Linked DNA regions of Saccharopolyspora erythraea. The protein of the gene in region 1 interacts with the protein of each later gene in a pairwise test. Links are inferred from orthologs where the notes say so. Each region holds a gene or a part of one and is shown in the gene's direction. Other genes may lie near its edges.

Evidence for each region.
Region 2: the proteins of ftsZ (region 1) and rlmN interact in binary tests that used the Escherichia coli proteins (3 or more experiments, as listed by UniProt). The link is inferred for Saccharopolyspora erythraea from one-to-one orthologs.

The regions. Positions count from the first base shown.
Region 1 is NZ_CP054839.1:1,867,219-1,874,581, reverse strand. Bases 2,987-5,807 are described here. They hold ftsZ (cell division protein FtsZ), read left to right. Parts: upstream 2,987-3,584; coding sequence 3,585-5,030; downstream 5,031-5,807. Other genes in these bases: pgeF (peptidoglycan editing factor PgeF), read left to right, coding at 5,167-5,807; HUO13_RS08645 (SDR family oxidoreductase), read right to left, coding at 2,987-3,214. Also shown: HUO13_RS08660 (carbohydrate ABC transporter permease), read left to right, coding at 1-332; HUO13_RS08655 (helix-turn-helix transcriptional regulator), read left to right, coding at 387-1,352; HUO13_RS08650 (SDR family oxidoreductase), read right to left, coding at 1,383-2,300; more of HUO13_RS08645, read right to left, coding at 2,297-2,986; more of pgeF, read left to right, coding at 5,808-5,886; HUO13_RS08630 (YggS family pyridoxal phosphate-dependent enzyme), read left to right, coding at 5,883-6,626; HUO13_RS08625 (cell division protein SepF), read left to right, coding at 6,697-7,335; HUO13_RS08620 (YggT family protein), read left to right, coding at 7,355-7,363. UniProt on the Escherichia coli protein: Essential cell division protein that forms a contractile ring structure (Z ring) at the future cell division site. The regulation of the ring assembly controls the timing and the location of cell division.
Region 2 is NZ_CP054839.1:6,761,554-6,768,943, reverse strand. Bases 3,084-5,931 are described here. They hold rlmN (23S rRNA (adenine(2503)-C(2))-methyltransferase RlmN), read left to right. Parts: upstream 3,084-3,876; coding sequence 3,877-4,986; downstream 4,987-5,931. Other genes in these bases: HUO13_RS30200 (methylated-DNA--[protein]-cysteine S-methyltransferase), read right to left, coding at 5,647-5,931; HUO13_RS30205 (DNA-3-methyladenine glycosylase I), read right to left, coding at 5,012-5,647; HUO13_RS30215 (metal ABC transporter substrate-binding protein), read right to left, coding at 3,084-3,799. In the rest of the region: HUO13_RS30235 (hypothetical protein), read left to right, coding at 1-330; HUO13_RS30230 (metal-dependent transcriptional regulator), read right to left, coding at 344-1,018; HUO13_RS30225 (metal ABC transporter permease), read right to left, coding at 1,133-2,011; HUO13_RS30220 (metal ABC transporter ATP-binding protein), read right to left, coding at 2,103-2,861; more of HUO13_RS30215, read right to left, coding at 2,858-3,083; more of HUO13_RS30200, read right to left, coding at 5,932-6,147; HUO13_RS30190 (ArsC/Spx/MgsR family protein), read left to right, coding at 6,685-7,041; gabT (4-aminobutyrate--2-oxoglutarate transaminase), read right to left, coding at 7,223-7,390.

The DNA.
Region 1 (7,363 bases):
GCGAGCTGGAGGAGGCTGCCCACCTCGACGGCTGCGGGCACTGGCGGATCTACTGGCACGTGATCCTGCCGCTGAGCCGCCCGATGCTGGCCGCGCTGGCGGTGCTGTTCTTCCTGGCCAACTGGAACTCGTTCCTGTGGCCGCTGGCGGTGGCCCAGGACGAGTCGCTGCGGGTCGTGCAGGTCGGCATCGCCTCCCTGCAGGGCCAGTACGCGTCCAAGCAGCACTACGTCATCGCCGCGGCGATGCTGGCCGCGCTGCCGACGGTGCTGGTGTTCCTGGTCGGCCAGCGCTGGCTGGTCGCGTCGCTGAAGACCACCGGCCTCAAGTGACCTGCGCGGAACCGGCACGTGGTGTCGGTGGGCGGTCGTAGTCTCCGCGGTGAGATGCGTGCGTCCAGACTGATTTCACTGGTGTTGCTGCTCCAGGCCCGGGGGACCATGACCGCGGCCGAGCTGGCGCGGGAGCTGGAGGTCTCCGAGCGCACCGTCACCCGCGACGTGCTGGCGCTGTCGGAGGCAGGGGTGCCGGTCTACAGCGAGCGCGGGCGCGGCGGCGGGTACCGGCTGGTCGGCGGGTACCGCTCACGGCTCACCGGGCTGCACCGCGCCGAGGCCGAGGCGCTGTTCCTGGCGGGCGTGCCCGGGCCTGCGGGCGAGATGGGTCTGTCCGAGGCGGTCGCGGCCGCGCGCCTGAAGGCCTCGGCCGCGCTCGCGCCGCCCTTCCGCGACGCGCCCGCCCGGGTGAGGCAGCGCTTCCACCTCGACGCGCCCCGCTGGTTCCGCGAGCCGGAAACCCCGCCGCGGCTGGCGGAAGTCGCCAGGGCGGTGTGGTCCGACCGCGTGATCGCGGCGTGGTACCGGCGCGGCGAGCAGGAGGTCCGGCGCGACCTCGAGCCGTACGGGCTGGTCCTCAAGGCGGGTGTCTGGTACCTGGCGGCGCGCAGCGGGCAGCGCTTCCTGGTGTACCGGGTCGACCGCTTCGACCGCGTCGAGGTCGGCGACGCCGCCTTCGACCGCGACACCGCCTTCGACCTGCCCGGGTTCTGGGCCGACCGGTCGGCGGAGTTCGCGCGCTCCCTGCTGCGGACGCGCATCACCGTCCGCGTCAGCCCCGACGGCCTGCGCAAGCTCAACGCCACCGGCGACCGCGTCGGGGTGGCCGAGGCGGTCGACGGCGCCGGCGAGCCCGACGGGCAGGGCTGGCTCACCCTCGCCCTGCCCGTCGAGTCCCTGGACATCGCCTACCACCAGGTGCTCGAGCTCGGCCCGGAGGCCGAGGTCGTCGAACCCGCCGCGCTGCGCGAGCGGATGACCGAGAGCGCCTCCCGGCTCACCGCCCTCTACCGGTAGCCGGCCGGATCGGCTACCGCGCCACGTCCGCTACCGGTAGCCGGTGACGTCGGCGGGTTTTCCCGCCCACTCGACTTCCAGGCAGTAGCGCCAGGCGTCCGGCTGCGTGCCGTCGAGGTCGGTGAAGCCGTAGACCTTCGCCAGTCCGCCGCTGGAGAGCGACTGCCCGTTCCAGCGCGCCACGTCGGGGTCGGCGGCCATCGCCGCGATGGCGCGGCCGACGTAGCGGGGTGTCTCGGAGATGGCGAAGTGCGGCGACCGGGCGGTGGCGTCGCGCCAGTTCTCCTCGGTGACGCCGTAGGCGTCGAGCATCATCTCCGACCGCAGCCAGCCCGGCGAGATCGAGACCGCCGTGCAGCCGTGGGGCGCCAGCTCCTCGGCCTGGGCGCGGGCCAGCCGGTGCGCGGAGAACTTGGCGAGGTCGAAGAACGCCCCGCCTTCGCTGCGGTAGTACTTCTCGTTGACCTCGGCGGTGCCGTCGGTCACCTCGAAGACGATGCCGCCGCGCGTGCGGATCATCAGCGGCAGCGCGAAGTGGCTGGTGATCATGTGCGCGTCGATGCCCAGCCGCAGCCTGCGCAGCCCCTTGTCCAGCGACTGCTCCCAGATCGGCTTGTGCCAGTCCATCAGGTGCTCGCCGCCGATGTCGTTGACCAGCACGTCCAGCCGCCCCCGCTCGGCGTCGACCCGCTCGGCGAGGCCGCGGACCTGTTCCGGCTCCAGGTGGTCGACCCGGGCCGCGATGCCCTCACCCCCGGCCCGCGACACCAGCTCGGCGGTCTCCTCGATGGTCTCCGGCCGGTCGTACTCCGAGCGGCCCTCCCGGGTGCTGCGACCGGTGCAGTACACCGTCGCGCCCGCCGCGCCGAGCTCCACGGCGATCCCGCGGCCCGCTCCGCGGGTCGCCCCCGCCACCAGCGCGACCTTGCCGCGCAGCGGGGCGTTCACCGGTATCCCGCGTCGTCGGCGGGCTTGCCCGCGTAGGTGACCTCTACGGCGTAGCGCCAGCTGTCCGGCTGCGTGCCGTCGAGGTCGGTGAAGCCGTAGACCTTCGCCAGCCCGCCGCTGGAGAGCGACTGCCCGTTCCAGCGCGCGACATCCGGATCCGACGCCAGCGCGGCGACCGCACGGCCGACGAAGCGCGGGGACTCCGAGATGCAGAAGTGCGGTTCGACGGCCGTCGCGTCGCGCCAGTTCTCCTCGGCGACCCCGAAGAGCTCCAGCATCAGCTCCGAACGCAGCCAGCCCGGTGTGAGCGACACCGCCGTGCAGCCGTGCGCCTTGAGCTCCTGGCCCTGCACCCACGCCATCCGGTGCGCGGTGAACTTGGCGACGTCGAAGAACGCGCCGGTCTCGGCGCGGTAGTGCTCGCCGTCGACCTCGGCGGTGCCGTCGGTGATCTCGACCGACAGCCCGCCCGGACGCCGGTGCAGCAGCCCCAGCGCGTGAAAGCTGGTGATCATGTGCGCCTCGATGCTCACCCGCAGCCGCCGGATCCCGTTGTCCAGCGAGCGTTCCCACAGCGGCCCGCCGAAGTCCGTGAGGTTCTCGCCGCCGAGGTTGTTGACCAGGACGTCCAGCTTGCCGCAGTCGGCGTCGATCCGCTCGACGAGCGCACGCACCTGGTCGGGCTCGCGGTGGTCGGCCTCCACCGCGACGCCCCGTCCGCCCGCGGCCGTCACCATCTCCGCGGTGTCCTCAATGGTCTCCGGGCGGTCGTAGTCCGAGCGCCGCTCCCGCGTGCTCCGTCCGGTGCAGTACACGGTGGCTCCCGCCGCGCCGAGCTCCACGGCGATCCCCCGTCCCGCGCCGCGGGTCGCTCCCGCCACCAGCGCGACCCTGCCGTGCAGTGGTGCGTTCATCGGTCGGTTCCCCTTCGTTCGTCGTGCTGTTCACCAGTGGAACCGATGCTCGCGGCCAAATCAGACACCTCCGGTCGTGTTTTCGCCGAATCTCGCGAACCCGACCTCGCGGTGCCTGGTCCCCAGCCGTCACCCGCGGGGTACGGTGTTCGGTGGTGATCACGCTCCGGCGTGCGAACCGGACAAGGGGAGGACCGAGCTCGGCTCTGTGCGCGCCGCGACACACCTGGTAGGGCACGCGGCGTGGCTGCTGGACTCAAAGGCATCGGGATGCCTACCGTCCGCACGGGGTTGACAACGCCCGGGCGTCGAGAGTCCGGCTGTCGAATCAGCACCAGAGCACAGAGCCACGATCAGGAAGGCGGATCCGATGACGCCCCCGCACAACTACCTCGCGGTGATCAAGGTCGTCGGCATCGGTGGTGGCGGCGTCAACGCCGTGAACCGCATGATCGAGGTCGGGCTCAAGGGTGTCGAGTTCATCGCGGTGAACACCGACGCGCAGGCCCTGCTGATGTCCGACGCCGACGTCAAGCTCGACATCGGCCGGGAGCTCACCCGCGGGCTGGGGGCGGGCGCGGCGCCGGAGGTCGGCCACAAGGCGGCGGAGGACCACAAGGAGGAGATCGAGGAGGTCCTCAAGGGCGCCGACATGGTCTTCGTGACCGCGGGCGAGGGCGGCGGCACGGGCACCGGTGGCGCACCGGTGATCGCCTCGGTCGCGCGCAAGCTCGGCGCGCTGACCATCGGCGTGGTCACCCGGCCGTTCTCCTTCGAGGGCAAGCGGCGCGCCAACCAGGCCGAGCAGGGCATCAAGGAGCTGCGCGACTGCTGCGACACCCTGATCGTCATCCCCAACGACCGGCTCCTGCAGCTCGGCGACATCGGCGTGAGCCTGATGGACGCCTTCCGCTCGGCGGACGAGGTCCTGCTCTCCGGTGTCCAGGGCATCACCGACCTGATCACCACCCCCGGTCTGATCAACCTCGACTTCGCCGACGTCAAGAGCGTCATGTCCGGGGCGGGCAGCGCCTTGATGGGCATCGGCTCGGCGCGCGGGGAGGGCAGAGCCGTGCAGGCCGCGCAAAAGGCGATCAACTCGCCGCTGCTGGAGGCGTCCATGGAGGGCGCGCACGGCGTGCTGCTGGCCATAGCGGGCGGTTCGGACCTGGGCCTGTTCGAGATCAACGAGTCCGCCTCGCTGGTGCAGGAGTCCGCGCACCCCGAGGCCAACATCATCTTCGGTACGGTGATCGACGACTCGCTGGGCGACGAGGTCCGGGTGACCGTGATCGCCGCGGGCTTCGACGCCGGCACCCCGACGCACAAGAAGCTCGAACCGACCAAGGTCGGCTCCCGCGACGCGGTCGCCTCCGGCGAGGCGGGCCGCGTCACCGAGGGCCAGGTCGTCGGCAGCAAGCCGGAGCCCGAGCCCGCGCCGCCGCAGCAGGCCCCGGCGCCCGAGCCCGTCGCGCAGCAGCCCGCGCCCCCGCAGCCTCCGGCCCAGCCGGAACCGCAGCCGCAGCCCGAGCCGCCGCAGCAGCAGGCGCCCGCACCGGCGCAGCACCAGGAGCCCGAGCGGCCCCAGCCGCAGCCGGAACAGCGCGAATCCACCGACCAGCGCGGCGGTTTCGCGCAGCGCTCCGCGGTCCTCGGCAGCGACGGAGCCGGGCCGAGCGTGTCGGTGCCCACCCGTACCGGCGGCAGCGGATACCCGTCCCACGGGGGCATGAGCGGCTCGCTGCCGAACCGGGCGGTGCCGGTCACCGACGACAACGACGACGACGTCGACATCCCGCCGTTCATGCGCCGCTGAACGGCCCGCGCGGTCCGCGTCGTGGGGATGCGGTCCCGCCGCCGCGATGAGCGAGAATCGACACCGGAGAGCTTCGGCCTCCGGTGTCGTTTTCGTTCGGGCGGGCGAGCCGGCCCGTGGGAGGGATGGAGAGCCAGTGCGGATTCGTCGCGTGATCACCACGCGGGAAGGCGGTGCGTCCCGGCCGCCGTTCGACTCGTTCAACCTCGGCGGCCGGGTCGGTGACGACCCTGCGGCGGTGGCGGCCAACCAGCGCAAGCTCGCCGAGGGAATCGGCCTGGCCGAGGACCGGCTGGTGTGGATGGAGCAGATCCACGGCCGCAACGCCGCCGTCGTCGACGGCCCGGTTCCGGAGCCGGTCGAGGCGACCGACGCGCTGGTGACCGCCGAGCCGGGGCTCGCGCTGGTCGCGCTGACCGCCGACTGCGTGCCGGTGCTGCTGGGCGACCCGGAGAGCGGCGTGGTGTCGGCCGTGCACGCCGGCCGGGTCGGTGCACGCGTCGGGGTCGTGGTGTCCGCGCTGAAGGCCATGCAGGAGGCCGGAGCCCGGCTCGACCGCATCGAGGCGCTGCTCGGTCCGGCGGCCTGCGGCGAGTGCTACGAGGTGCCGCCGGAGATGCAGGCCGACGTGGAGCTGCACCTGCCCGGCAGCGCCTGCAAGACCCGCAAGGGCACCACCGGACTCGACATCCGCGCCGGGCTGTGGGAGCAGCTCGCGGCCGCCGGGATCGCCGGCATCGGCGTCGACCCGCGCTGCACGATGGAGTCCCGCGAGCTCTACAGCCACCGCCGCGACGGCGGCCGGACCGGCCGCTTCGCCGCGGTCGTGTGGGCGGAGCCGGAGGACCAGCGGTGAGCGAGGAGAGCAGGCAGGAGCGCAAGGCCGAGATCGCCGAGTCGCTGCGGGAGGTGCGCGAGCGCGTCGACGCCGCCTGCCGCGCCGCGGGCAGGCAGCCGGAAGAGGTCGAGTTGCTGGCGGTCACCAAGACATTCCCGGCGACCGACGCGGCGCTGCTGGCCGACTTGGGGCTGACCGAACTGGCCGAGAACCGCGAGCAGGAGGCGCGCGGCAAGGTGGCCGAGTTCTCCGAGCTGCGCCCGGACACCGCGGTGCGCTGGCACATGATCGGGCAGTTGCAACGCAACAAGGCCCGCTCGGTGGTCCGCTGGGCCGACGTCGTGGAGTCGGTCGACAGCGTGCGGCTCGCGGAGGCGCTGCGGCGGGCGACGGCCAGCGCGCTCGACGCGGGGGAGCGCGGCGAACCGCTCGACGTGCTGATCCAGGTCGGCCTAGACGATGCCGCCGGGCGCGGCGGATGTCCGCCCGGCGACGTTTCCGCACTCGCCGCCGAGATCACCCGCCACAGTGATCTTCGGTTGCGGGGAGTGATGGCCGTGGCACCCCTTGGCGGAGACCCGGATGTGGCCTTCGCTACACTTTCAGGGATTGCCCGGCGCCTGCAGGAGGACTACCCCGAAGCTGTTGAAATGTCGGCTGGAATGAGCGGCGACCTCGAGAGTGCGGTGGCGCACGGCTCGACACGCGTGCGTGTCGGAACTGCGCTGCTGGGAGGTCGCCGGTTAATCTCGCCGTAGCCGTATCGGGGGGTCGAGGGTCGGCCGCTCGCGCTCGGCTGCTGTGGAGTCGCAGAGGAAGGGCATGCCGATGAGCGCTTTGCACAAGCTGAAGGCTTACTTCGGCATGGTCCCCGCCGACGAGATCGACGAGGTCTACGACGACGAGGTGGTCTACCGCGACCGCTACGCGGACCCCGACACCTCCTACGACGCACCACCCGACCGGGTGGGTGGCCGCCGGCGCGTTGCCGGCGGCGTCCGGGGCGGCTACCAGCAGGAGGCCGAGGAGGACGGCGGCGACTACGGCGAGGAGTTCCGCGAGCCGGCGCGTTCGCGCAGGCAGTGGTCCCCGTCGGAGCCGCCCGTCCGGGCGCCGCTGGGGTCCGACGCGCACCGGGAGCAGGTTTCCCGCCTGCGGGCCGTAACCGATACCGGCAGCCATTTCAACTTGAGCAAGATCACAACCCTGCATCCGCGCAGTTACAGCGAGGCCCGCACCATCGGCGAGCAGTATCGCGACGGCACACCGGTGATCATGAACCTGACGGAAATGGACGAAGCGGACGCCAAGCGGCTGGTGGACTTCGCCGCCGGGCTGGCGTTCGCCCTCCGCGGTTCGATCGAGAAGGTCACCAATCGAGTGTTCTTGCTCTCACCGCCCAACGTGGACGTGGCGGCCGAGGACAAGCGCCGCCTCGCCGAGGGCGCCTTTTTCAACTACGGGTGAGTGGTGGCACAGTTGAAGCGTGGAACCG
Region 2 (7,390 bases), 4.9 Mb from region 1 along the record:
GCCCGGGGAGTGGCGTTCACATCCGGGCTGGCGCTGGCCCTCGCGGTGATGTTCCTCGCGCAGGGCGTCTCGGTCTGGTGGGTCGCGACGCTGGTCCTGGGCGGGCTGGTCGGGTTCGGCTACGTCGCCGTCGTCCTCACCGACAGCCGTTTCGACCTGCTGCTGGCCGTGCTCGGCGCGCACCGCACCGACGAGTTGCACGGGCGGCTGGTGACCGACCAGATCTACGGCGAGGAGAAGCCGGAGTCGCAGCAGTCCACGCCGCCGGTGGTGAACTCCCGGCCGGCGATGGGCGCGGCCCGCCTGCTGCGCAGGCAGAACGCCTCCTGAAGCCGCACAGGCGTCACCTGACGGCGATCGACAGCGCCGCGGCGATCTCGTCCCCGAGGAAGTGCGTCTGGGCTTCCGGCGGCTCGCCGACCCGCACCACCAGCGGCCCGCCGAACGGCTTGCGCTCGACGATCTCGATGCGGGTGCCCAGCGTGATGTGGTGGTCGGTGAGGTAGCGCAGCAGCTCCGAGTCGGTGTCCCAGACTCGGGCGACGGTGCCGACGGTGCCGGGCTCGACCTGGTCGAGCAGCTTGGTCGCCGGCTTCTCGACCACGCCGTCGGCGGTGGGGATCGGATCGCCGTGCGGGTCATGGGTGGGGTGGCCGAGCTTGGCGGCGATGTGCTCGACGAGCTCGTCGGATACCGCGTGCTCCAGCGCGTCGGCCTCGCGGTGCACCTCGTCCCAGGTGTAGTCCAGCTCCTCCACCAGGAACAGCTCGATCAGGCGGTGCCTGCGCAGCACGTCGTAGGCCAGCCGCCGGCCCTCCGGGGTGAGTTCGACGCTGCGGTAGCGGACGTGGGTGACCAGGCCGAGCTGGGCGAGTTTGTTGATCATGCCCGAGACCGAGGACGGGCTGAGCCCGAGGCGCTGGGTCAGGGTCGCGTTCGTGACGGGCACGCCGCGCTCGCTGAGCCCGTAGATCGCCCGGACGTAGTCCTCGACGGAGGACGACGGACGCTCGGCCATGCTTGTCATGGTCTCAACGATAGAGCCGTGGACGCCGCAACCGATGCGTGCCCGTTGATGAACGGGTCGTGTCGGGGCGTCGTACCACCGGTCGGGCCGAACCTGGCGGGTGTCCTATACCGCGGCGGCCCGCGCGGCGCGCCTGCGACGCCGGCGCAGCGCCTCGGCCACGAGGCCTTGGCCGGGCGCGGCCAGGTAGACCACGGCGAACAGGCATGCCTGGCAGAGCACGATCATCCCGCCGGTCGAGGTGTCGATGTGGAAGCTGAGGTAGGTCCCCAGCACGCCGCTGAACACCGAGAGCGCGGCGGCCACGGCGAGCATCCGCGAGAACCGGCGGGTCAGCAGGAACGCGGTCGCCCCGGGCGTGATGAGCATCGCGGTCACCAGGATGACCCCGACCGCCTGCAACGCCACGACCACGGTCAGCGCGAGCATCGTCAGCAGCAGCGCGGCGATGCGCCGCGGGTTGAGGCCGATGGCGTGGGCGTGGGTGGGGTCGAAGGCGTAGAGGGTGAGGTCGCGCCGCTTGAGCAGCGCGACGGTGAGCACCAGGCCCGCGATGACCAGCACCTGGACGATGTCGTTGTCGGAGACGCCCAGGACGTTGCCGAACAGGATGTGGTTGAGGTCGACCTGGCTCGGGATCCGCGAGACCAGCACCAGCCCGAGCGCGAACAGGCCGGTGAACACCACGCCGATCGCCGCGTCGCCCTTGAGCCTGGTCGTGGACCGCACGGCGGCGATCAGGCCCACGGCCAGGCTGCCGAAGAGGAACGCGCCCGCCGAGAACGGCACCGAGAACACGTAGGCGAGCACGACCCCGGGCAGCACGGCGTGCGAGACCGCGTCGCCGAGCAGCGACCAGCCGATGAGCGTCACCCAGCACGACAGCACCGCGCACACGAGGCCGGCGACGACGCTGATCAGCAGGGCCCGTTGCATGAACCCGAACTGCAGGGGCTCGACGATCCACTGCACCACGTCGTTCACCGCGCTCCTCCCCGTTCGTCCATCGACCGCCTGCCGCGCGCCGGTGCGTCCATCGACCGCCACCTCGGCGGCCTACTGTGTGGCGGGGCGCTCACCGGCCGCCTCCCGCGTCGTCGCGGGGCCTGGCGGCGGCCACCTCGGCACCGAAGGTGCGGGCGAGGGTCTCCGGCGCGAGCACCTCGTCGAGCGGGCCGTGTGCGATCACCCGCTGCTGGATCAGGACGGCCTCATCGCACAGCGCGGGCACGCTGGCGAGGTCGTGGGTGGAGATCATGATCGTGCGCCCCTCGCCGCGCAGCGCCCGCAGCAGCTCGGCGATGGTCGCCTCCGACCTCTTGTCGACCCCGGCGAACGGCTCGTCGAGGAACAGCAGCCGGGCGTCCTGGGCGATCCCCCTGGCGACGAAGGCCCGCTTGCGCTGCCCGCCGGAGAGAGCGCCGATCGGGTTGCCGGCCAGGTCGGTGAGACCGACCCGTTCCAGAGCCGTCGCGACCGCGGCCCGGTCGGCCGCGCGGGGCCTGCGGGTGAGGCCGAGGTGGCCGTAGCGGCCCATCATCACGACGTCGGCGACGGTCACGGGGAACGTCCAGTCGACGGCCTCGGACTGCGGGACGTAGGCGATCAGTCCCTCCCGGCGGGCCTGCCGGGGCGAGCGCCCGAGCAGCCGGATCGTGCCGTGGTCCGGTCGCACCAGGCCCATCAGGGCCTTGAACAGCGTCGACTTGCCGGACCCGTTCATGCCCAGCAGCCCGCAGACCTGCCCGGCGGGCACGTCGACGGTGACGTCGTCCAGTGCCAGCGTCTCGCCGTAGTGGACGGTGACGCCGTGCGCGCTGATCCCGCCGCTCATCGCGAACCTCCGGTCAGCCCGGCCACGATGCTCTCGGCGTCGTGGCGCAGCAGGTCGAGGTAGGTGGGGACCGGGCCGCCGGGTTCGGACAGCGAGTCGACGTAGAGCTTCTCGCCCATCCGGGCACCGGTCTCGGCGGCCACCTGCCGCTGGGCCTTGTCGTTGACCGTCGACTCGCAGAACACAGCGGGCACGCGGTTGTCGCGGACGAAGCGGGTGGTGTCCTTGATCTGCTGCGGGGTGCCTTCCTCGTCGCTGTTGACCGGCCACAGGTAGGCCTCGCGCAGACCCGCGTCGCGCGCCAGGTAGGAGAACGCGCCCTCGCAGGTGACCAGCGCACGGTGGTGTCCGGGCAGCCGGGCCAGCTCCGCGCGCAGGTACTGGTCGATCTCGCCGATGCGGCGCAGGTAGGTGTCGGCGTTGGCGTGGAAGGTGGCGGCGTTGGCGGGGTCGAGCTGGGAGAGCGCGTCGCGGATGTTGGTGACGTAGACGGCGGCGTTGCGCGGAGACATCCACGCGTGCGGGTTGGCCTTGCCGCCGTACTGGCCGCTGCGGATCGGCATCGGCTCGACGCCGCTGGTGAGCGTGACGTGGCGGGCCTCGCTGCGCTGCACGAACCGGTCGAACCAGCGTTCCAGACCGAGCCCGTTGTCCAGGACCAGATCGGCCTTGGCCCCCTTGAGCAGGTCGCTGGGCGTGGGTTCGTACTCGTGGATCTCGGTGCCCGGCTTGGTGATCGACTCGACCACGACCTTGTCCCCGGCGATGTTGCGGGTCATGTCGGCGATCACGGTGAAGGTCGTGACGACGTGCTTGCGCCCGTCGTCGGCCGGCGCGCCCGCGACGGTGCCGCACGCCGTGGCCGTCACCGCGAGCGCCAGTGCGCACGTCAGGGCGACGAACGTGTTTCGGTGACCTGATGCCCGAGTTTTCGCCACGACGAAAACTGTACTAGGTGCGTTGCCGGCCACCAAGGGGTGTGATCGAAGCGGGACATGGGACACTGGACGGCGCTATGTCTGCATCCCTGCCGCTTGTCTTCGACGCGCCCCGCCGCGGCATGCCGCCCCGGCACCTCGCCGACCTCTCGGCCGACGAGCGGCGCGCGGCCGTCACCGAGCTGGGCGAGAAGCCGTTCCGGGCCCGCCAGCTCGCGCACCACTACTTCGGCCGCCTCAACGCCGACGTGGAGTCGATGACCGACATCCCGGCGGGCAGCCGCGCCAAGCTCGGCGCCGACCTGCTGCCGACGCTGCTCACACCGGTCCGCAACGTCGACACCGACGAGGGCACGACCCGCAAGACCCTGTGGCGCGCCCACGACGGCACGCTGCTGGAGAGCGTGCTGATGCGCTACCCGGACCGCGCCACGGTCTGCATCTCCAGCCAGGCGGGCTGCGGGATGGCGTGCCCGTTCTGCGCGACCGGCCAGGGCGGCCTGCAGCGCAACCTGTCCACCGCCGAGATCGTCGACCAGGTCCGCTCCGCGGCGGCGATGATGCGCGACGGCGAGGTGCCCGGCGGGCCGGGCAGGCTGTCCAACGTCGTGTTCATGGGGATGGGCGAGCCGCTGGCCAACTACAAGCGCGTGATCAACGCGGTGCACCGCATCTGCGATCCCGCGCCCGAGGGCCTGGGCCTGTCGCAGCGCTCGGTCACGGTCTCCACGGTCGGCCTGGTGCCCGCCATCAAGCGGATGACCGCGGAGGACCTGCACGTCACGCTCGCGGTGTCGCTGCACACCCCGGACGACGAGCTGCGGGACACCCTCGTGCCGGTCAACAACCGGTGGAAGGTCGAGGAGGTCCTGCAGGCGGCCAGGGGCTACGCCGACCACACCGGGCGGCGGGTGTCGATCGAGTACGCCCTGATCCGCGACATCAACGACCAGCCGTGGCGGGCCGACCTGCTCGGCAAGCTGCTGCACAAGCACCTCGGCCAGTTCGTGCACGTGAACCTGATCCCGCTGAACCCGACGCCGGGCAGCAAGTGGGACGCCAGCCCCAAGCCGGTCGAGCGCGAGTTCGTGCGCCGCGTGCGCGAGGCGGGTGTGCCGTGCACAGTGCGCGACACCCGCGGGCAGGAGATCGCTGCGGCCTGCGGCCAGCTCGCCGCCGAGGAGTAGGTCCCGGCTCGCCTGCGTGGGTGCCTCAGGTCCAGACGCCCGATGTGCCGCGCCGGTGGCTGCCGACCAGGTGGGTGTCGACCATCCCGATCGCCTCCATCAGGGCGAACATCGTCGTGGGTCCGACGAAAGCGAACCCCTTGCGGCGCAGCGCCTTGGCCAGCGCGGCCGACTCCGGGGAGCGCGTGGGCACCTCCGTCATCGTGCGCGGCGCAGGCGTCGTCTCCGGCCGGAACGACCAGACGAACGCGTCGAGGCCGCCCTCGGCGCGCAGCGCGAGCGTGGCCCGGGCGTTGGTGACGGCCGCGCGGACCTTCAGGCGGTTGCGCACGATCCCGGGGTCGGCCAGCAGCCGTTCGACGTCGGCCTCGGTGTAGGCGGCGACCGCCTCGGGGTCGAAGTCGTCGAAGGCCTTGCGGAACGCGGGCCGCTTGCGCAGGATCGTCGCCCACGACAGGCCGGCCTGGAACGCCTCCAGGCTGATGCGCTCGTATAGCGCCTGCTCGCCGCGCACCGGCATGCCCCACTCGGTGTCGTAGTAGTCGCGCAGCAGCGGATCGCTCGCCGCCCACGGCGGCCGGGCGAGGCCGTCGGCGCAGATCACCGCGCCGGTGGAGGGCGCGGCGCGCTCGTCGTCGGCGGGCACCTGATCGGCGGGCATCAGAACAGCCTGCCCTCCTTCGCCTCGGACGGTTCCTCCAGCGCCAGCAGGAACCGCTTGCGGTCGAGGCCGCCGGCGTAGCCGGTGAGCTTGCCGTCCGCGCCGACGACGCGGTGGCACGGCACGATCACCGACAGCGGGTTGCGGCCGTTGGCCGCGCCGACCGCCTGCGAGTAGCCGACGCCGCCCAGTTCGCGCGCGAGGTCGCCGTAGGTGCGCGTCTCGCCGTAGGGGATGCGGGTGAGCAGCTCCCAGACGCGCTGGTGGAACTCGTCGCCGCGCGGGGCCAGCGGCAGGTCGAAGGTGGTCCGCTCACCGGCGAAGTACTCGCCGAGCTGGCGCTCGGTCTCCTCGAAACCGGTGTCCACGCGCTGCCCCATGCTCTCGGCGCCGGGCTTTCGCCGATGGTCCTCGTAGTACAGGCCGACCAGGGCGCCGTCGGTGGCGACGGCGGTCAGTTCGCCGACCGGTGAGTCGATCACCGCGTGCACCGTGCTCATGTCGTCTCCATAAGATCGTTGGTGTTCAGGACGTGGTGTTCTGGATGCCCAGGGCGGCGGGGTGTGGCTGATGTTGTCTTGCCGTGGCCGCCTACGCAGGACTCGCACCCGTCCCCCGCGACTCCGGGCGCATCCGCGGCAACCTGCACCGCCCGAAGCGCTACCACCGCGGCCTGCGGCGGGTGTTCTACCTCGCCGCGCTGTCGAGCATCAAACGCCCCGACAGCCCCTCCCGTTCCTTCTACCAGCGCAAACGTGGCGAGGGGAAACGGCACACCCAGGCATTGATCGCGCTCGCCCGCCGCCTGGTCGACGTGATCTGGGCACTGCTGCGCGACGGCCGCACCTTCCAGATCACGCCACCGCCCCAGACCGACGCGACTTGACACGATCATTGAGACTCCTCGGGTCCTCGTGTCCTCCGTCCGGTAGACGTTCGGGCGGGGCCGAGCGTGAGACGGCGACGCGCTGACGCTAGCCGAGCGCACCGACGGTTAGGCTCGGCCGGTCGAGGTGCCAAGGGAGGAGTGGCGGCGCATGGAGATCTGGGTCAACCCGGCGTGTTCGAAGTGCCGGTCGGCGGTGTCGCTGCTGGACGAGGCCGGTGCGCACTACACGGTGCGCAAGTACCTGGAGGACCCGCCGAACGAGCGGGAGCTCGCCGAGGTGCTGGACCGGCTCGGGCTCGAGCCGTGGGACATCACCAGGACCGGTGAGGAGACGGCGAAGCGGCTGGAGATCGGCACCTGGGAGCGGACGCCCGCCGAGCGGCCACGGTGGATCCAGGCCCTCGTGGCGAACCCGGAGCTCATCCAGCGCCCGATCATCACCGCCGACGACGGCACCGCGGTCGTCGGCCGCACCCCGGACGCGGTGGCGTCGATGCTGCGTTGAGCCGGGGACCGCGGGACGTGCCGGAACGCCGGACGCCCCTCGCCCCCGGGCGTGGGAGGCGAGGGGCGCTTCCAGGTCCGGGCGGCCCCTGGTGAGGTGCTCGCACCAGGGACCGGCCCGGCGCGGGCCGCGAGGACTCCCGGCGAGTCCCCGGGCCCGGTCTCCGAGTCGGGCCCGGCGGTCAGCGCGTGTGCTCGACGATGGCTTCATGGAGGACGCGCAGACCTTCGTCGAGCAGGTCGTGGCCGATCACCAGCGGCGGCAGCAGCCGGATGACGTTGCCGTAGGTGCCGCAGGTGAGCACCACGACGCCCTTCTCGTGGCAGGTCTTCGCGATCCGCGAGGTCAG